3 regions of the Kaistia nematophila genome follow, and region 1 is predicted to be linked to each of the others. Evidence: predicted binding sites of a transcription regulator. Region 1 holds the regulator's gene; each other region holds the start of a gene.

What was found. The regulator PhoB, encoded in region 1, activates phosphate uptake and scavenging genes when phosphate is short. The targets are predictions, from matches to a motif close to TGTCATNNANCTGTCAT.
Region 2: the regulator PhoB is predicted to act here: its motif matches at 2,743-2,759, upstream of phnC (phosphonate ABC transporter ATP-binding protein).
Region 3: the regulator PhoB is predicted to act here: its motif matches at 3,462-3,478, upstream of OSH07_RS09390 (esterase-like activity of phytase family protein).

Annotation. Positions count from the first base shown of each region.
Region 1 is NZ_JAPKNK010000001.1:825,869-831,179, forward strand. Features, by position in the region: gene pstB (phosphate ABC transporter ATP-binding protein PstB) at 1-638, shown strand, start outside; gene phoU (phosphate signaling complex protein PhoU) at 664-1,380, shown strand; gene phoB (phosphate regulon transcriptional regulator PhoB) at 1,411-2,109, shown strand; gene OSH07_RS03750 (GcrA family cell cycle regulator) at 2,313-2,846, opposite strand; gene OSH07_RS03755 (aspartate aminotransferase family protein) at 3,257-4,489, shown strand; gene argF (ornithine carbamoyltransferase) at 4,509-5,311, shown strand, end outside.
Region 2 is NZ_JAPKNK010000008.1:46,262-51,572, forward strand. Features, by position in the region: gene OSH07_RS17630 (adenosylhomocysteinase) at 8-1,204, shown strand; gene OSH07_RS17635 (IclR family transcriptional regulator) at 1,261-2,031, shown strand; gene OSH07_RS17640 (LbetaH domain-containing protein) at 2,084-2,710, opposite strand; gene phnC (phosphonate ABC transporter ATP-binding protein) at 2,884-3,690, shown strand; gene phnD (phosphonate ABC transporter substrate-binding protein) at 3,749-4,687, shown strand; gene phnE (phosphonate ABC transporter, permease protein PhnE) at 4,803-5,311, shown strand, end outside.
Region 3 is NZ_JAPKNK010000003.1:179,608-184,918, reverse strand. Features, by position in the region: gene OSH07_RS09395 (2-isopropylmalate synthase) at 1-651, shown strand, start outside; gene OSH07_RS09390 (esterase-like activity of phytase family protein) at 1,183-3,390, opposite strand; tRNA gene OSH07_RS09385 (tRNA-Lys) at 3,616-3,691, shown strand; tRNA gene OSH07_RS09380 (tRNA-Lys) at 3,751-3,826, shown strand; gene OSH07_RS09375 (XRE family transcriptional regulator) at 3,892-4,215, opposite strand; gene OSH07_RS09370 (DNA-binding protein) at 4,361-4,645, shown strand; gene OSH07_RS09365 (sterol desaturase family protein) at 4,679-5,254, opposite strand.

The DNA of each region.
Region 1 (5,311 bases):
GTTGCGGCAAGTCGACCCTGCTGCGCGTGCTGAACCGCATGTACGACCTCTATCCGCGCCAGCGCGCCGAGGGCGAGGTGATCTTCGACGGCAAGAACGTCCTCGATCCCGACCAGGACCGCAACATGCTGCGCGCCCGCGTCGGCATGGTGTTCCAGAAGCCGACGCCGTTCCCGATGTCGATCTACGACAACATCGCCTTCGGCATCCGCCTCTACGAGAACATCTCGCGCTCCGAGATGGACGGACGCGTCGAGGCGGCGCTGACGCGCGGCGCCCTCTGGAACGAGGTCAAGGACAAGCTGCACTCCAGCGGCCTCAGCCTCTCCGGCGGCCAGCAGCAGCGCCTCTGCATCGCCCGCACCATCGCGGTACGGCCGGAAGTCGTGCTGTTCGACGAGCCGTGCTCGGCGCTCGATCCGATCTCGACCGCCAAGATCGAGGAACTGATCGACGAGCTGACGACCGACTACACGATCGCCATCGTCACCCACAACATGCAGCAGGCGGCGCGCGTCTCCGACTACACGGCCTTCATGTATCTCGGCGAGCTGATCGAATTCGACGAGACCACGAAGATCTTCACCTCGCCGTCCGACAAGCGCACCCAGGACTATATCACCGGTCGCTTCGGCTAAGCCGGGCCACGGGTAGGAGCACGACATGTCCGAACACATCGTTTCCAAGTACGACGAAGAGCTGAACGACGTTGCCCGCCGGATCGCCGAGATGGGCGGCATGGCGGAGCGTCTCGTCGACGTCGCCGTCGGCTCGCTGATGCGGCTCGACACTGATACGGCGCGCGCCGTCATCGCCGACGACAAGAAGCTCGACGTGCTGCAGCGCGAATGTGAAGAGCGCGCGATCATGATTATTGCGCGTCGTCAGCCGATGGCGATGGACCTGCGCGAAGTCATCGCCGCCCAGCGCATCGCCAGCGACCTCGAGCGCATCGGCGACCTCGCCAAGAACATCGCCAAGCGCGTCATCGCGCTCGACGGCCAGTTCCAGTCGAAGCGCTTCAACACCGGTGTCGAGCACATGGCGCAGCTGTCGCTCGCCCAGCTCAAGGACGTGCTCGACTCCTACGCCACGCGTGACGTCGAGCAGGCCTACCAGGTCTGGAAGCGCGACGAAGAGATCGACGCGATGTACACGTCGCTCTTCCGCGAACTGCTGACCTACATGATGGAAGATCCGCGCAACATCACCTTCTGCACGCATCTCCTGTTCTGCGCCAAGAACATCGAGCGCATCGGCGACCACGCCACCAACATCGCCGAAACGGTGCACTATGTCGTCACCGGCCAGGTTCTGGCCGAGGATCGTCCGAAGCAGGACGATTCCAGCACGACCGCCGTTGCCTATGAGCAGAACTGACCAAACGCCTGAATGCTAGGATCTTCGTGAATGACGCCGCGCGTTATGATCGTCGAGGATGAGGAGGCGCTGAGCCTCCTCCTCCGCTACAACCTCGAAGCCGAGGGTTATGCCGTCGAAGTGGTGCCGCGTGGCGACGATGCCGAGATGCGCCTGCTCGAGACCGTGCCCGACCTGCTGCTGCTCGACTGGATGCTGCCCGGGATCTCGGGCATCGAACTCTGCCGCCGCCTCCGTGCCCGCGATGCCACCCGCACGTTGCCGGTGATCATGCTCACCGCCCGCGGCGAGGAGCAGGAGCGCATCCGCGGCCTCGCCACCGGCGCCGACGACTATGTCGTCAAGCCGTTCTCCGTGCCGGAGCTTATGGCGCGCGTCCGCGCCATCCTTCGCCGTTCGCGCCCGGAGGTGATCGCCTCGCTGCTGCGCGCCGGCGACATCGAGCTCGACCGCGAGACGCATCGCGTCCGCCGTTCGGGTCGCGAGCTGCATCTCGGCCCGACCGAGTTCCGCCTGCTCGAATATCTGATGAAGAGCCCCGGCCGCGTATTTTCCCGCGAGCAGCTGCTCGACGGCGTTTGGGGCCGTGACGTCTATGTCGACGAGCGCACCGTCGACGTCCATATCGGCCGCCTGCGCAAGGCGGTGAACCGCGGCCGCGTCAAGGATCCGATCCGCACCGTGCGGGGCTCCGGCTATTCCTTCGACGACCAGTTCGCCGCCGCCTGAATCCCTTTCATCGCCGCCTTTCCCCCGGGAGGCGGCCTGAAGACAAGCAAAGCCGCGTTCGGGTATCTCCCGGCGCGGCTTTTTGCTGCCCGGATGGGAGTGCTACAAAAAGAAACGGCCGTGCGCCTCGGGGGGAGGGCGGCACGGCCGGAATGGCATTTCGGGACGAAGGCGCGGACGCCGTCGTCGTCAGGCTGGCGCGATCAGGCGCCGACGGCCTTCTTCTGGCGGCGGTCATGCACCGGCTGGTAGGCTACCCGCGAATGATATTCGCAATAGGGAATGCCCGAATTCGAGCGCTGGCCGCAGAAGTGGAAATCCTCGGTGCTCGGGTCGCCGATCGGCCACTTGCAGGTCTGCTCGGTGAGCGTGAGGATCGTGGCGTGCAGGCTGATCGGAACGACGACGTCGTCCGAGCTGACAGGCCGTGGCACGCGCCGCGGCTCGGGCGCCATCTGGCCGAGAGGCTTCAGGGCCGTGTTGCCGGCCACCATCGGCCTGACGGGATTGGGACGCCCTGTCGTTGCAGAGCGGCTACTGGTCGTCGACGCGGGCTTGCGCGGGCGGGCGACCGGCGCTGCGGCCGGCTTGGCACGACCCGAGAGGCTCAGCCGATGTACCTTGCCGATGACTGCGTTACGCGTTACGCCGCCGAGTTCCGAAGCGATCTGGCTTGCGCTCAGGCCGTCGGTCCAGAGCTTCTTCAGCAACTCAACCCGTTCGTCCGTCCAAGTCATTAGCGTGTCCTTGTCGGTCGGAGCGATACCCGGAATCCTGTCACGGTCGTTCAGCCGGGATGCCGGACGACTGCGGACGCCATACAAGGGTCAGGGGGAGGTACCTGCTCGATATTTCGTGTCTTAACGAAAAGTAAAATACTATATGGCGTGACTCGGTGACAAGAGTCCGGGGGATTCGTCAAAGAGGATCCGGCCGTTTTCCCCAACTTGCAGCGCATTCCCGATCCGTGAGTCCGGTCAAACGCTTAGCCGTCGTGACGTGGCTGCGGGCGGTGATTTGATTGACACAAATCGTCACGACCGTGATATAAGGGCAACGCAAAAAGGTGCTGCTCGGCGCGTCGGCCTCGGGCAGCACCTTTGATTTTTAGGCATCCGTTTCCGTGGTTTCATCCGAAGGAGGGGATATGAGCGCCCCCGATACCAGCGTTAAAAAGACCTCGACCAGCCTCTTCGACACCTTTTCGCGTGCGCCGCTCGAATTCGAGCGAGGCGAGGGGGCCTGGGTCTTTACGCGAGAGGGCGACGCTTATCTCGATTTCTCCGCCGGCATCGCGGTGAACACGCTCGGCCATGCCAATCCGGTTCTCGTGCAGGCGCTGACCGAGCAGGCCGGCAAGCTCTGGCACACCTCGAACCTGTTCCGCATTCCGGGTCAGGAGCGACTGGCCGACACGCTGGTCGCGAACTCCTTCGCCGACCGTGTCTTCTTCGCCAATTCGGGCGCGGAGGCGAACGAGGCCGCGATCAAGACGGCGCGGCGCTATCATTATGTGAATGGCCAGCCGGAACGCTATCGCATCCTCACCATCGAGGGCGCCTTCCACGGCCGCACGCTGGCGACGCTCGCTGCCGGCGGCCAGCAGAAATATCTCGACGGTTTCGGCCCCAAGGCCGACGGTTTTGACCAGGTTCCGTTCGGCGACATGGCGGCGATCAAGGCCGCGGTGACGCCGCAGACGGCCGCCATCATGCTCGAGCCGATCCAGGGCGAGGGCGGCGTGCGCGCCTTCCCGAACGCGTTCCTGCGCGAGATCCGGGCGCTCTGCGACGCCGAGGGCATGCTGCTGATCCTGGACGAGGTCCAGACCGGCATCGGCCGCACCGGCAAGCTGTTCGCCTATGAGTGGACCGGCATCACGCCGGATATCCTCACCTCGGCCAAGGGCCTTGGCGGCGGTTTCCCGCTCGGCGCGTGCCTGGCCACCAATGAAGCTGCCAAGGGCATGACCCCCGGCACGCACGGCACCACCTTCGGCGGCAATCCGCTGGCGATGGCGGTCGGCAACGCCGTGCTCGACGTCGTGCTTGCCGACGGCTTCCTGGAGCATGTGCGCGAGACCGCGCGCTACCTGACCCAGCGCCTCGGCGGCCTGATGGACAGCCATCCCGGCGTCATCGACGACATCCGCGGCGAGGGCCTGCTGGTCGGCCTGCATGCGCTGAAGCCGATCCCGGAAGTGGTCGCGGCGCTCCGCGAGCAGAAGATGCTCGCCGCCGGCGCCGGCGACAACGTCTTGCGCCTGCTGCCGCCGCTCAACATCGGCAAGGCAGAAGTCGACGCGGCGATCGAGAAGCTCGATGCCGCCTTTTCCGCAATCGAAGCCGAAGCCGCGACGTCGGCACGGCAATCCGCCTGAGCGGACAAGGCAGGACATCATGGTTCGGCATTTTCTAGACCTGACGGAATTCGATTCCGCCACGCTGCGGCAGATCATGGACGGCGCCAAGCGCCTCAAGGCGGTGCGCGACGGCGCCCGCGACGGCGTCGGCCCGCTCGCCGGCAAGGTGCTGGCGCTCGTCTTCGAGCAGCCCTCGACGCGCACCCGCGTCTCCTTCGACGTCGGAATGCGCGAGCTCGGCGGCCAGACGCTGATGCTGACCGGCGCCGAGATGCAGCTCGGACGCGGCGAGACCATCGCCGACACGGCGCGTGTCATGTCGCGCTATGTCGACGGCATCATGATCCGTATCCTCGACCACGAGCAGCTGACCGAGCTGGCGGCGAACGCCACTGTGCCCGTCATCAACGGCCTGACGCGCCGCTCGCATCCCTGCCAGATCATGGCCGACATCCTCACCTATGAGGAGCATCGCGGCTCGATCGCCGGCAAGACGGTGTCGTGGCTCGGCGACAGCAACAATGTCATGGCCTCCTGGGTCCACGCCGCCGCGCGCTTCGACTTCCGCCTGAAGATCGCGACGCCGCCGGAGCTTGCGCCCTCGCACAAGCTGCTCGACTGGGCGCGCAACAATGGCGGCGAGGTGATCGCCGGCGAGGATGCCCACGACGCGGCCGCCGATTCCGACTGCATCGTCACCGACACCTGGGTGTCGATGGGCGACAACGAGGCGGAGCGCCGGCACAATCTGCTGAAGCCCTACCAGGTCAACGCCCGGCTGATGGCGCGCGCCAAGAAGGACGCGCTGTTCATGCATTGCCTGCCCGCCCATCGCGGCGA
Region 2 (5,311 bases), on a different contig from region 1:
GGTCGATATGGCGGACACGATGGTGGAGAGCGACCTGGTCGTGCGGGGTGGCAAGCGGATCGACTGGATCCGCTCGCGAATGCGGCTACTCGCGGGCGTCCGGGCCGAGTTCGAGCGCGAGAAGCCCTTTGCCGGCCTCTCGATCGGCGTCTCGCTGCATCTGGAGCCGAAGACGGCGGTGCTGCTCGAGGTTCTGAAGGCAGGCGGTGCTGCGATCGTTGGCACCGGCAATCATGGCTCGACGCAGGACGACATCGTCGCCGTTCTGCGGGCGCAGGGCATGAACCTGTTTGGCAAGCGCGACGATGACCTCCAGCAGCATCTGGCGAACGTGGCGAAGGTCGTCGCGGCGAAGCCGGACATCCTGCTCGACAATGGCGCCGATCTCGTCGCGCTCGCGATCGAGGCAGGCACCGAAGCCACGATCCGGGGCGGCACGGAGGAGACGACATCGGGCGGCGACCGGCTGCGCGGCGAACTCGCCGGCAAGGTGCCGTTTCCGGTCATCGTCATCAACGACAGCCCGCTGAAGCAGATCGCCGAGAACCGCCATGCCGTCGGCCAGTCGATCGTCGAGAGCTTCATGCGGATCACCAACCTGATGATCCCCGGCCGGCGCTTCGTCGTCGTCGGCTATGGCTGGTGCGGGCGGGGCATTGCGCAATATCTCGATGCGCTTGGCGGTCGCGTCGCGGTGGTCGAGACCGATGCGATCAAGGCCCTGGAGGCGGCCCTCGACGGCCATCGCGTCGGGACGGCAGAGGACCTGGCCGCCTGGGGCGAAGTCTTCATCACGGCGACGGGGCGCCCCGGCGTACTCGGCGCCAAGGCGATCGCCGGGATGCGCTCCGGCGCGGTGCTTGCCAATTCCGGCCACTTCCCCTGGGAGATCGATGTCGCGGCACTTCGGGCCCAGGCGGTCGGCTCGCAACTGGTGGACGATTCGCTGGAGCGGATCGAACTCGCGGATGGCCGCCATGTCGTGCTTGTCGCTGACGGGCGCATGTTCAACCTCGCCGGCCGCGAGCCGAAGGGCAACTCGATCGAATCCATGGACATCGGCTTCATGCTGCAGGCGCTGTCGCTCGCACGCGTCGCCGGGGCCGGCCGTACGGGACTGGTGCCGGGCGCCCAGCCGGTTCCGGACGACATCAACCAAACGATCGCCCGCCGCATGGTGGCCGAGATGGGAGCGCATCTGTAGAACCACTTTGTCGCCATCGGCGCGGCAGGATGGAAGCTTCGGGAGCGGGCGGTCGGATGACGGACGAAGGCGGGATCGAGAGCCCGAACTATGGCGTACCCGCCCTCGACAAGGCGCTGGATATCCTGGAACTGCTGGCCGGCAGCAAGGAGGGGATGACGCTGGGCGAGATCGCGGCGGCGGTGGATCGCTCGGTCAACCAGATCTACCGGACGCTGGTGACGCTGGAGCGGCGGGGCTATCTGTTCCGCGCCCGTCCGTCCGGGCTCTATTTCCTGTCGCTGATGCTGTTCGAGATCGCGCACCGGCAGGAGCCGATGCGCGGGCTCATCGATATGGCTCTGCCGGCGATGCGCGCCCTCAGCGAGGCGATCGGCCAGTCCTGCAATCTCAGCATCCACGATGCCGGCCGGGTCGTCGTCATCGCCCAGATCGACAGTCCCAGCCCGTTCGGCTTTCGCGTCCGCGCCGGCGCGACCTTTCCGCTGTTCGAAAGCGCCACCGGCCGGCTGCTGATGGCGTTTGAGCCGGATGACACCAAGGTGCGGTGCTGGCTGCAGGGCGACAGCGAGTCGGCCTGGGAAACGTTGGGGGTTGGTCTCGCGACGATCCGCGAGCGCGGTTTCGAGGAGGAGGCGGACAGCCTGCAACCTGGCGTCACCGACCTGGCCTTTCCGATCCTCTCTCGCGACGGCCGCGTCGTCGCGGCCCTGACCGTGCCCTATGTGACGACGAGCTACAGTCGCCGGCCGATCGCCGATGTCCGTGCAGCGGCCGGGAATGCGGCCGCGGCGATCAACGCGGCGATCCGGGGCGAGGGCGGCTAGAGCGTTTCCGAGCGAAGTGGAGACCGGTTCGCGTGAAGAAAACGCGACCAAACTAGCGCTCGTATTTTTCCAGGAACGCCTCGATTTCGAGGGTACGGAAGTCGGGCAGGGCGAGCCGCAGCGCCTCGTGATCCCAATCCCACCAGGCGAGCGCCATCAGCCGGTCGGCGATCTCGGCGGGGAAGCGGCGCTTGATCGTTCTGGCGGCGACGCCGACGGCGATCTCATATGGGCCGACATCCTTCGTGACGACGGCGCCGGAGCCGATGATCGCGCCGGTGCCGATCGAGACGCCGGCGAGCACCGTGACGCCGTGACCGATCCAGACGTCGTGGCCGATCGTGCATGGGGTCGAGCGGCGCCAGTCGAAGAACGCGGCCTCATCGGCTTCGCCCTCGAAATACTTCGAGGCGCGATAGGTGAAGTGGGACTGGCTGGCCCGCCATTGCGGATGGTTGCCCGGGTTGATGCGCACCGCCGCGGCGATCGAGCAGAACTTGCCGATCGTCGAATAGATCACGTCGCCCTGCTCGGAGACGTAGGAATAATCGCCCATCGTCGTCTCGATCATCGACGTTCCGGCGCCGACCTCGGTGTAGCGCCCGAGCGTCGATTGCTCGACGCGGGCGGTCGCGTGGATGGACGGCGTCAGGCCGAGCGGCATCGCGGGAACTCCCATGTGGTGGATCCGGCGATAAGTGGATCCAGATCATGACGCTGCGATGACTAAGCCGGCGAAGCCGATTTATGCTTGATCTGCCGTGTAGTGTTGTTCGGGCCCCAAGTGGAAAAGACCGTCACAAAAGCTTTGCTTCGAAATTGCATGATCCGCCCAATTCGGGAGATCATGACATGTTGGTTCTGGACGGCGTTGCGCGACACTTCAACAACAAGGCAGCCGTCAGCGACGTCAGCTTGACGATCGGCTCCGGTAGCTTTGTCGGCGTGATCGGGCGTTCCGGTGCCGGCAAGTCGACCCTGTTGCGCATGGTCAACCGCCTTGTCGATCCGACGGCCGGCTCCATTCGCTTCGGTGATGTCGATGTCACCAAGCTGAAGGGCCAGGCGCTGCGCGACTGGCGCGCCCGCTGTGCGATGATCTTCCAGCAGTTCAACCTCGTCGGCCGCCTCGATGTCCTCACCAACGTCCTGATGGGCCGCCTGAACACCGTCTCGACGCCGCGTTCGTTGCTGCAGCTCTGGAAGGACGAGGACCGCGCCGTGGCGCTTTCCGCGCTCGAGCAGTTCGATATCTCCCAGCTCGCGGCGCAGCGCGCCGACAGCCTTTCCGGTGGCCAGCAGCAGCGTGTCGCGATTGCCCGCGCGCTGGTGCAGGAACCCGAGATCATTCTCGCCGACGAGCCGATCGCCTCGCTCGATCCGCGCAACACCAAGGTGGTGATGGATGCGCTGCTGCGCATCAATCGCCACTACGGCATCACCGTCATGTGCAACCTGCACTCGCTCGATCTGGCCCGCACCTATTGCGACCGGCTGATCGGCATGTCGGCCGGCCGTGTCGTCTTCGACGGCGTTCCCGAAGAACTGACCGAGGGCGTCGCCCGCGACCTCTACGGCCTCGAGGCCGATGACGTTCTCGATTTCGACCCGGCGATTTCGCCGGAGCGTTTCCGCGGCGCCGTGCCTGCCGCGGCCTGATCTCAAGACCGAGTTCAAACGGTGCCGGAACGGCACTGCCAACACCTGGAGAATACCCATGCTGAACCGCCGCACGCTTTTCGGCGCCGCTTTCGCAGGCCTCGCGCTTGCCGGTGTCGCTTCGCCCGCTTTCGCCGACTGGAAGGCGGATTTCCCGGAGCTGACGATCGCCGTTATCCCGGCTGAGAACGCGTCGACCACCACCGACCGCTACCAGCCGCTGGCCGACTATCTCGGCAAGCAGCTCGGCGTTCCGGTCAAGCTGGCCGTCGCCACCGACTACGCCGCCGTCATCGAGGCGCAGCGCGCCGGCAATGCCCAGATCGCCATGTACGGCCCGGCCTCCTACGCTCGCGCCGTGCTGACCGGCGTTGAAGTCGACCCGCTGGTCGTTCCGCGCCATTCGAACGGCGCCACCGGCTATTATTCGGTCATCTATACGCTCGCGAACGGCCCCTACAAGTCGATCGACGACCTGAAGGGCAAGACGCTCGCTCTGGTCGATTCCAACTCGACCTCGGGCAACAACGCCCCGCGCTTCTTCCTGCATCGCGATGGCAAGGACGTCGACACGTTCTTCGGCAAGGCGATCTTCGCCGGCAGCCATGACAACGCCGTCCTCGCGCTTGCCCAGGGCACCGTCGACGCCGCTGCCAATTCCTGGAACTCGGAAGACGATTCCAACCTGACCCGCATGATCTCCAAGGGCGTTCTCAAGAATGCCGATGGCAAGCCGATGACGAAGGAAGACTTCCGCATCGTCTTCAAGACCGACTTCCTGCCGGAAGGCCCGTTCTCGGTCCTGTCGGCTCTGCCGGCCGACCTGAAGGCCCAGATCAAGCAGGCCTTCCTGGACATGCCGAAGAACGACGCCAAGGCGTTCGCCGGCCTTTCGGACGGCAAGGACACCGAGTTCGTCGCGATCGAGCCGGCAACGCTCCAGCCGATCATCGACATGGTCAAGTTCAACGACGAGCAGCGCAAGAAGGGCTCCTGAGCCCCTTCAAGCCTTTCGGGAGGCGGCCGGTCCATCCGGCCGCCTTTTTCGTAACCGGCCGCATGTCGCGGTTGTCCGTCCTGCCCGGCGGATGAAGAACAAGCGGAGACGGCCCTTGGCGACCGCCATTGCAAAGCTTCCGGACCAGCAGGCCGCCGCGCTCAGTCGTGGCTACGCCAGCGCGGTCGCAGCCAAGCGGATGAAGACGCTGGCCGTCCTCGCCGTGCTGGCGGTGCTGATCGTCATCAGCGGCCAGATGGCGGATATCCGCCCCTGGAAGCTGATCACCAATATCGGCAATTTCGGCTCCTTCATCGGCCGCACGCTGCCGACGCTGACGCTGGGCAATCTCTTCTCCGATATCGCCGCCTGGTACTGGAACTTCGGCGCCTGGTTCCGGCTGCTGGTCGAAACGATCCTGATCGCCTATCTCGGCACGTTCCTTGGCGGCATCCTCGCCTTCTGCCTCTGCTTCTTCGCCTCGGCCAATCTCGTCCGCAACAAGGCGACGTGGTTCGTCGCCCGGCGCTTCCTCGAATTCTGCCGCACCGTTCCCGATATCGTCTTCGCGCTGATCTTCGTCATCGCCTTCGGCCTCGGTCCGATGGCAGGCGTCCTGGCGCT
Region 3 (5,311 bases), on a different contig from region 1:
AGCGGCATCCACCAGGACGGCATGCTGAAGAACGCCGAGACCTACGAGATCATGACGCCGGAGAGCGTCGGCGTGAAGGCGACCTCGCTGGTCATGGGCAAGCACTCTGGCCGCCATGCCTTCCGCTCCAAGCTGAAGGAACTGGGCTACGAGGTCGGCGACAACCAGCTGGAAGACGCCTTCAAGCGCTTCAAGGACCTCGCCGACCGCAAGAAGCACGTCTATGACGAAGACATCGAGGCGCTGATCGGCGACGAGGTCGCTTCGGCCGCCGAATCGATCCGCCTGTTGTCGCTGACGGTCATCGCCGGCACCGGCGGCGCCGCCAAGGCGATCATCAGCCTCGACGTCGAAGGCACGCACGTCACCAAGGAAGTTTCCGGCAACGGCCCGGTCGACGCGATCTTCAACGCGATCAAGGCGATCGTGCCGCATGACGCGACGCTGTCGCTCTACCAGGTGCACGCGGTCACCGAAGGCACCGACGCGCAGGCCGAGGTCTCGGTCCGCCTCGAGGAGGACGGCAAGTCGGTCACCGGCCGTGGCGCCGATCCCGACACCATGGTTGCCTCGGCCAAGGCGTATCTGTCGTCGCTGAACAAGCTGATGGTGAAGCGCCAGCGCCAGCACGCCCAGGCCGTTAGCGCCTGATCGGGTTCTGGTTCTCCGAAGTTCAAACGGCCGCGTCGATGACGCGGCCGTTTTCGTTTTTGGGGGAGGAAAGACCCTCACCCCGGCCCTCTCCCGCAAGCGGTAGAGGGGGCGATCGCGCCCGACCTTCCGCCGTCCCTCTCCTTGAGGGAGAGCGAAGCTCTTGAGAGGCGGCAGGCGCATGGGCTCGACGCGCCCAACGCTCCACCGTCATTCCTGCGAAAGCAGGAATCCATGCGCCCGCTTGGCCGACCGCCGTCGGAAGGGATGCGACGTCGCCGGCGCGTCGTATGGCGATGCCCTCGCTCTCGACAGCGGTGGATCCCTGCTTTCGCAGGGATGACGGTTGAGGTTGGTTCGGTCCTGCAGCACCTCCTGAGGCGCGCTGGAGAGGACGTTCAGCCAAGCTGAGCCCAAAAGCCCTCGCCCGCTTGCGGGAGAGGGTTGGGTGAGGGGCTTTCTTGCCATCCCAAAACGAAAACGGCGCCCTGCTGGTGCAGGACGCCGTCCATAGTCGGTTGAAGTCGCAGCCTAGTTCGGCAGCGAGACGTCCAGGCGCAGGAACTGCGTCTCGCCGGAGTGGTCGTCGACGCCGTCATTGTCGGTGATCGCATAGCCGTTGCCGGCGGCGTCGAGGGCGAAGCTCTCGATCTTGTCGAGCACGTAGCCATTGGTCGCCTGCAGCGCCGGCAGCAGGTCGTAGAGGTCCTTCTTCACGACCTTGGGCAGTTCGCCGCCGAGCGGGGCCGGCTTGACGCCGTCGAGCGAGATGAAGGTGAGCTTCTTGATCTTCGCGTCGCGACCGATCTGGTTGTCGCGTTCGATCGCGACGAGGCCGCCAGGAACCGCGGTCAGCTCGGAGAGGCCGACCCAGCCCTTTTCCGCCTTGTCGAGCGGGTAGTGCACGGCGGCCCATTCCTTCGAGGCGGGCTTATAGGCGAGGAGCTTGGTGAAGCCCTTCGGATCGTCCTTCCACTCGCGCTGAACGGCGATCCAGACCGTCTCGTCGGCGCCGGAGCCGACTACGGTCACGCCCTCGAAGCCGAAGCGGGTGGCCTGCGCGGCCAGCGCTTCCGGTAGCGCGATCTCTTCCTGCACGACGCCCTTGGCGTCGACGCGGACGAGCGACGACTGCGTCTTGTTCTTCTCGCGCTCGGGATTGCCTTCCGAGGCGAGCCAGAAGCCGCCGTCGCTCGAAAGCGCGATGCCCTCGAGGTCGAGCAGTTCGACCGGCTTGCCGTCCTTGGTGACGGTCATCTCGTCGGTGATGACGGCCGGGGTCTTGGTGGCGTCGATGGTGAGGATGCGGCCGATCGACTGGGCGCTGTCGATGACGGCGTAGAGCTTGCCGGCTTCCTTTGCGTCGGCGACGGTGCCCGAGAGGGCGGCCCAGCCGATCGGCTTGCCGTTCTTGTCGGCCGAGACGATGGTCGGGTAGGCGGCCGGGGCGTCGGAGCGCTCATAGATCGTCACGACGGAGCCGATCAGGCCGTCCTCGCGCAGGTCGTTCTCGGCGGCGGTGACGAACAGGTTGCGCGACGGGATGGCGAGCAGGCCTTCCGGACCGATGCCGCCCGGCAGCGCCTGCAGCAGGGTCGGGGCCTTGCCGGCGCCTTCGTCCTTGTAGACGCCGACGAGGGAAGCGCGCTCGGAACCGACGAAGATCAGCTTTTCGGAACCGAAGGTGCCGACTTCGGCGCCTTCCGGCTCATTGCCCTTCTTGTTGCGCTTTTCCGGATAGTGGCCGAGGCGGACGGTCTCGTATTCGAACGCGGTGCCACTGTCATATTCGAGCGTGCCGTCGACGTTGAAGATCGAGAAGCCGCGCGAGCCGCCCTTCCAGTCGCCCTCGTTCGAGGTGAAGAAGCGCGTGTCGTCGATCCACTGCACGCCGTCCGGCTCGCGGGCGACGTTCTCCATCTTGCCGGAGAGGTCGATCACGCCGTCCTTCTTGACGTCGATGCCGTCGAGGTCGACCGTGCCGGCCGGGAAGTGGTTGACGACCTTGCCGGTGGCGAGGTCGGCGATGACGATGTGGTTGTTCTCCTGCAGGGTGAGAACGACCTGGTTCCTGTCGTTGATGTCGACGAATTCCGGCTCGGGATCGGTCGGGGCGATCGCGGCGAGGCCGGTGACGTCGATCACCGTCTTGGTGGCGCAATCGACGGAACCGTCAGCACCGATGGCGAAGCTGGTCAGGTTGCCACCGGGAAGCTGCGGGATGGCGCCTTCGTTGATCTCCTCGTCGCGCTCGTTCTCGATCGCGATGGCGAGGAACTTGCCGTCCGGGCTCCTGGCGAGCGAATCCGGCTGGCCGCCGAGGTCGCAGGTCGCCTTCACCGTCTTGGTTGCGAGGTCGACGATGGCGAGATGGCCCGAGGGCTCGCTCTTCGACTTCGACGTGACGACGCCAACGAGCGCGATGCCGCCGGCCACGACCGTCGAGGTCGGTTCGCCACCGAGCGCCACCGTGCCGGCGGGCTTCGGCGCCTTCGGATCCGTGATGTCGATCAGGCCGATCCGCTCGCCGGGGCTGTCGGTATAGACCAGCGTCTTGCCGTCGGCGGTCGCCGTGATGATCTCGGCGACGGTCTTCTTCGCGGCGTCGGCATCCGCAGGCAGGTTGTCGACGACGTGGAAGGTCGCGAGGCGGTTGAAGTGCTCGGCGGCATTCGAGGCGAGGGCGGTGCCAGCGAGAAGCGTGGCGGCCAGCGCGCTGCGCAGGATCGGCTTGAGCATAGTTTCCTCAATCATTTCAGAGCGGTCCGTGGCAGGGACGCCGTGGATTGCCGGCAATAGACCGGCCGCGCATGACGGGGAAATGACGGTTTCGACGGGCTTGCTGCCCCGCTCACGAAGATTTCCACAATCCCGTGAATGCGTGGCTGGACAGGCCGGGGGCGCTTTGCTACATACCGCCTCGTTCCGGGGCGCCACGGTCCACACCGAAGCGCCGACGAACATGGGTGCATAGCTCAGTTGGTAGAGCAGCTGACTCTTAATCAGCTTGTCCTAGGTTCGATCCCTAGTGCACCCACCAAATTCGATCATTCGCTGGTCGTGGAGCCTGGTTTCTTTCGCTCCGTCGTTTCCGCGAATGGGTGCATAGCTCAGTTGGTAGAGCAGCTGACTCTTAATCAGCTTGTCCTAGGTTCGATCCCTAGTGCACCCACCAAATTCGACGAGGCCGTCGGTCATTGAGTTGACCGGCGGCCTTGTTGTTTTCAGGCCCCCATCCGGTCAGGGCACGTCGTCGTCGCCGGCCGGGCCGCCTTCGCCTTCCAGTCGGGCGATCTGCTTCACGTCGAGGCGGGTGAATTTCAGCCGCACGCCGGCGCCGAGGCCGCCCGCTTCCTCCAGTATCAGAACACCGAAATGTTCCAGCGCGGCGCCGATCGCTGCCGCCTGGTCCGGCGAGGCGAGGGGAGCGCTGCCGCTGTTCTCGGCGAGGCGGGTCGTCTCGAGGCCGAGGCCGGCCGCGGCGGCGAGATCCTCGAGGCTGATCCCGGCGAGCGCCCGCGCCGCCGCCACCATGCGGCCCGTCAGCCGCGTCGGTTCCGTCATGCTGTTCTCCCTGGTCCGGCGCCGATCATGCGGCCTCGACGCGGGGCGCGCAATTCCCGCGCGGCGCCATCGGCGCGGCCGGCCGTTGCCGGGGGCACGCTCAGGTGCTCTATTGGAACCGATTGGATTTGGGTGGTGCACGGACATGAATGTCGTTCAATGCAGAATGGCCCTGGCAGGGCTTGGCTGGCTTCCCGAGGATCTGGCCCGCGAGGCGGGCGTGCCGCTCGAGGCCCTGCAGCGCTTCGACCGCGGCGAGATCCTGCCGCACGGCGTCTATGCCGCGCTGCGCGACGCGCTGCATGGCGCCGGCGTGATCTTCGAGGACGATGGCCAGATGGTCGAGGGCGGCCCCGGCGTGCGGCTCCGCCGGGCGCAGGCGGACGAAGGCACCCGGCCCGAGGAACTGAGCTCCGCCAACGACGGGTGAGCGAGATCCCTCGCCTCGGGAGTTGGGCTGGATCTATTGCGACCGGCGCCGGGCGCGGGCTGCCTGGCCGGGGCGCTCGGAGAGCGCCGTGCCGAACACGTGGTCCCAGAACAGCGTAGTAACGCCGAAATTGCCCTCGACGTCGTTGTGGTGGTGCAGGGCGTGGCGCCGCTTGATCCTGTAGAGATAGCTGCCGGGCGCCGGGTGCCAGTGGTGCAGCACATGATGGACGAAGCTGTAGCTGACATAGCCGGTCGTGACGCCGGCGGTGAAACCGCTCGCGACGCCGAAACCGAACAGATACCAGCTCGGCCAGAACACGACCGCGGCGAGAACCAGGAAGCTCAGCCAGACCGGCGTGCCGATCAGGTCGGTCGGCGCGGCGTGATGCCTGTCGTGCAGATCCCTGAAATAGACGACATTGTGCAGGATGCCGCGATGGATCAGGTATTCGGCCAGCGTCCAGACGCAGAGGCCAAAGGCATAGGCGGCGATCCAGACCAGCGGATTGATGTGCCCCTGCCAGAGCACGGCGGCTACAACCAGCGCGGTGAGTGTGACGGGGTAGACGACGAAGTCGGAGTAGTAGGTGACGGGTCTCAACTGCATTTCGACAACCTGGTCTGGATACACGTCTAGAAGAGCGTCACGATGAATTGAGCCAGC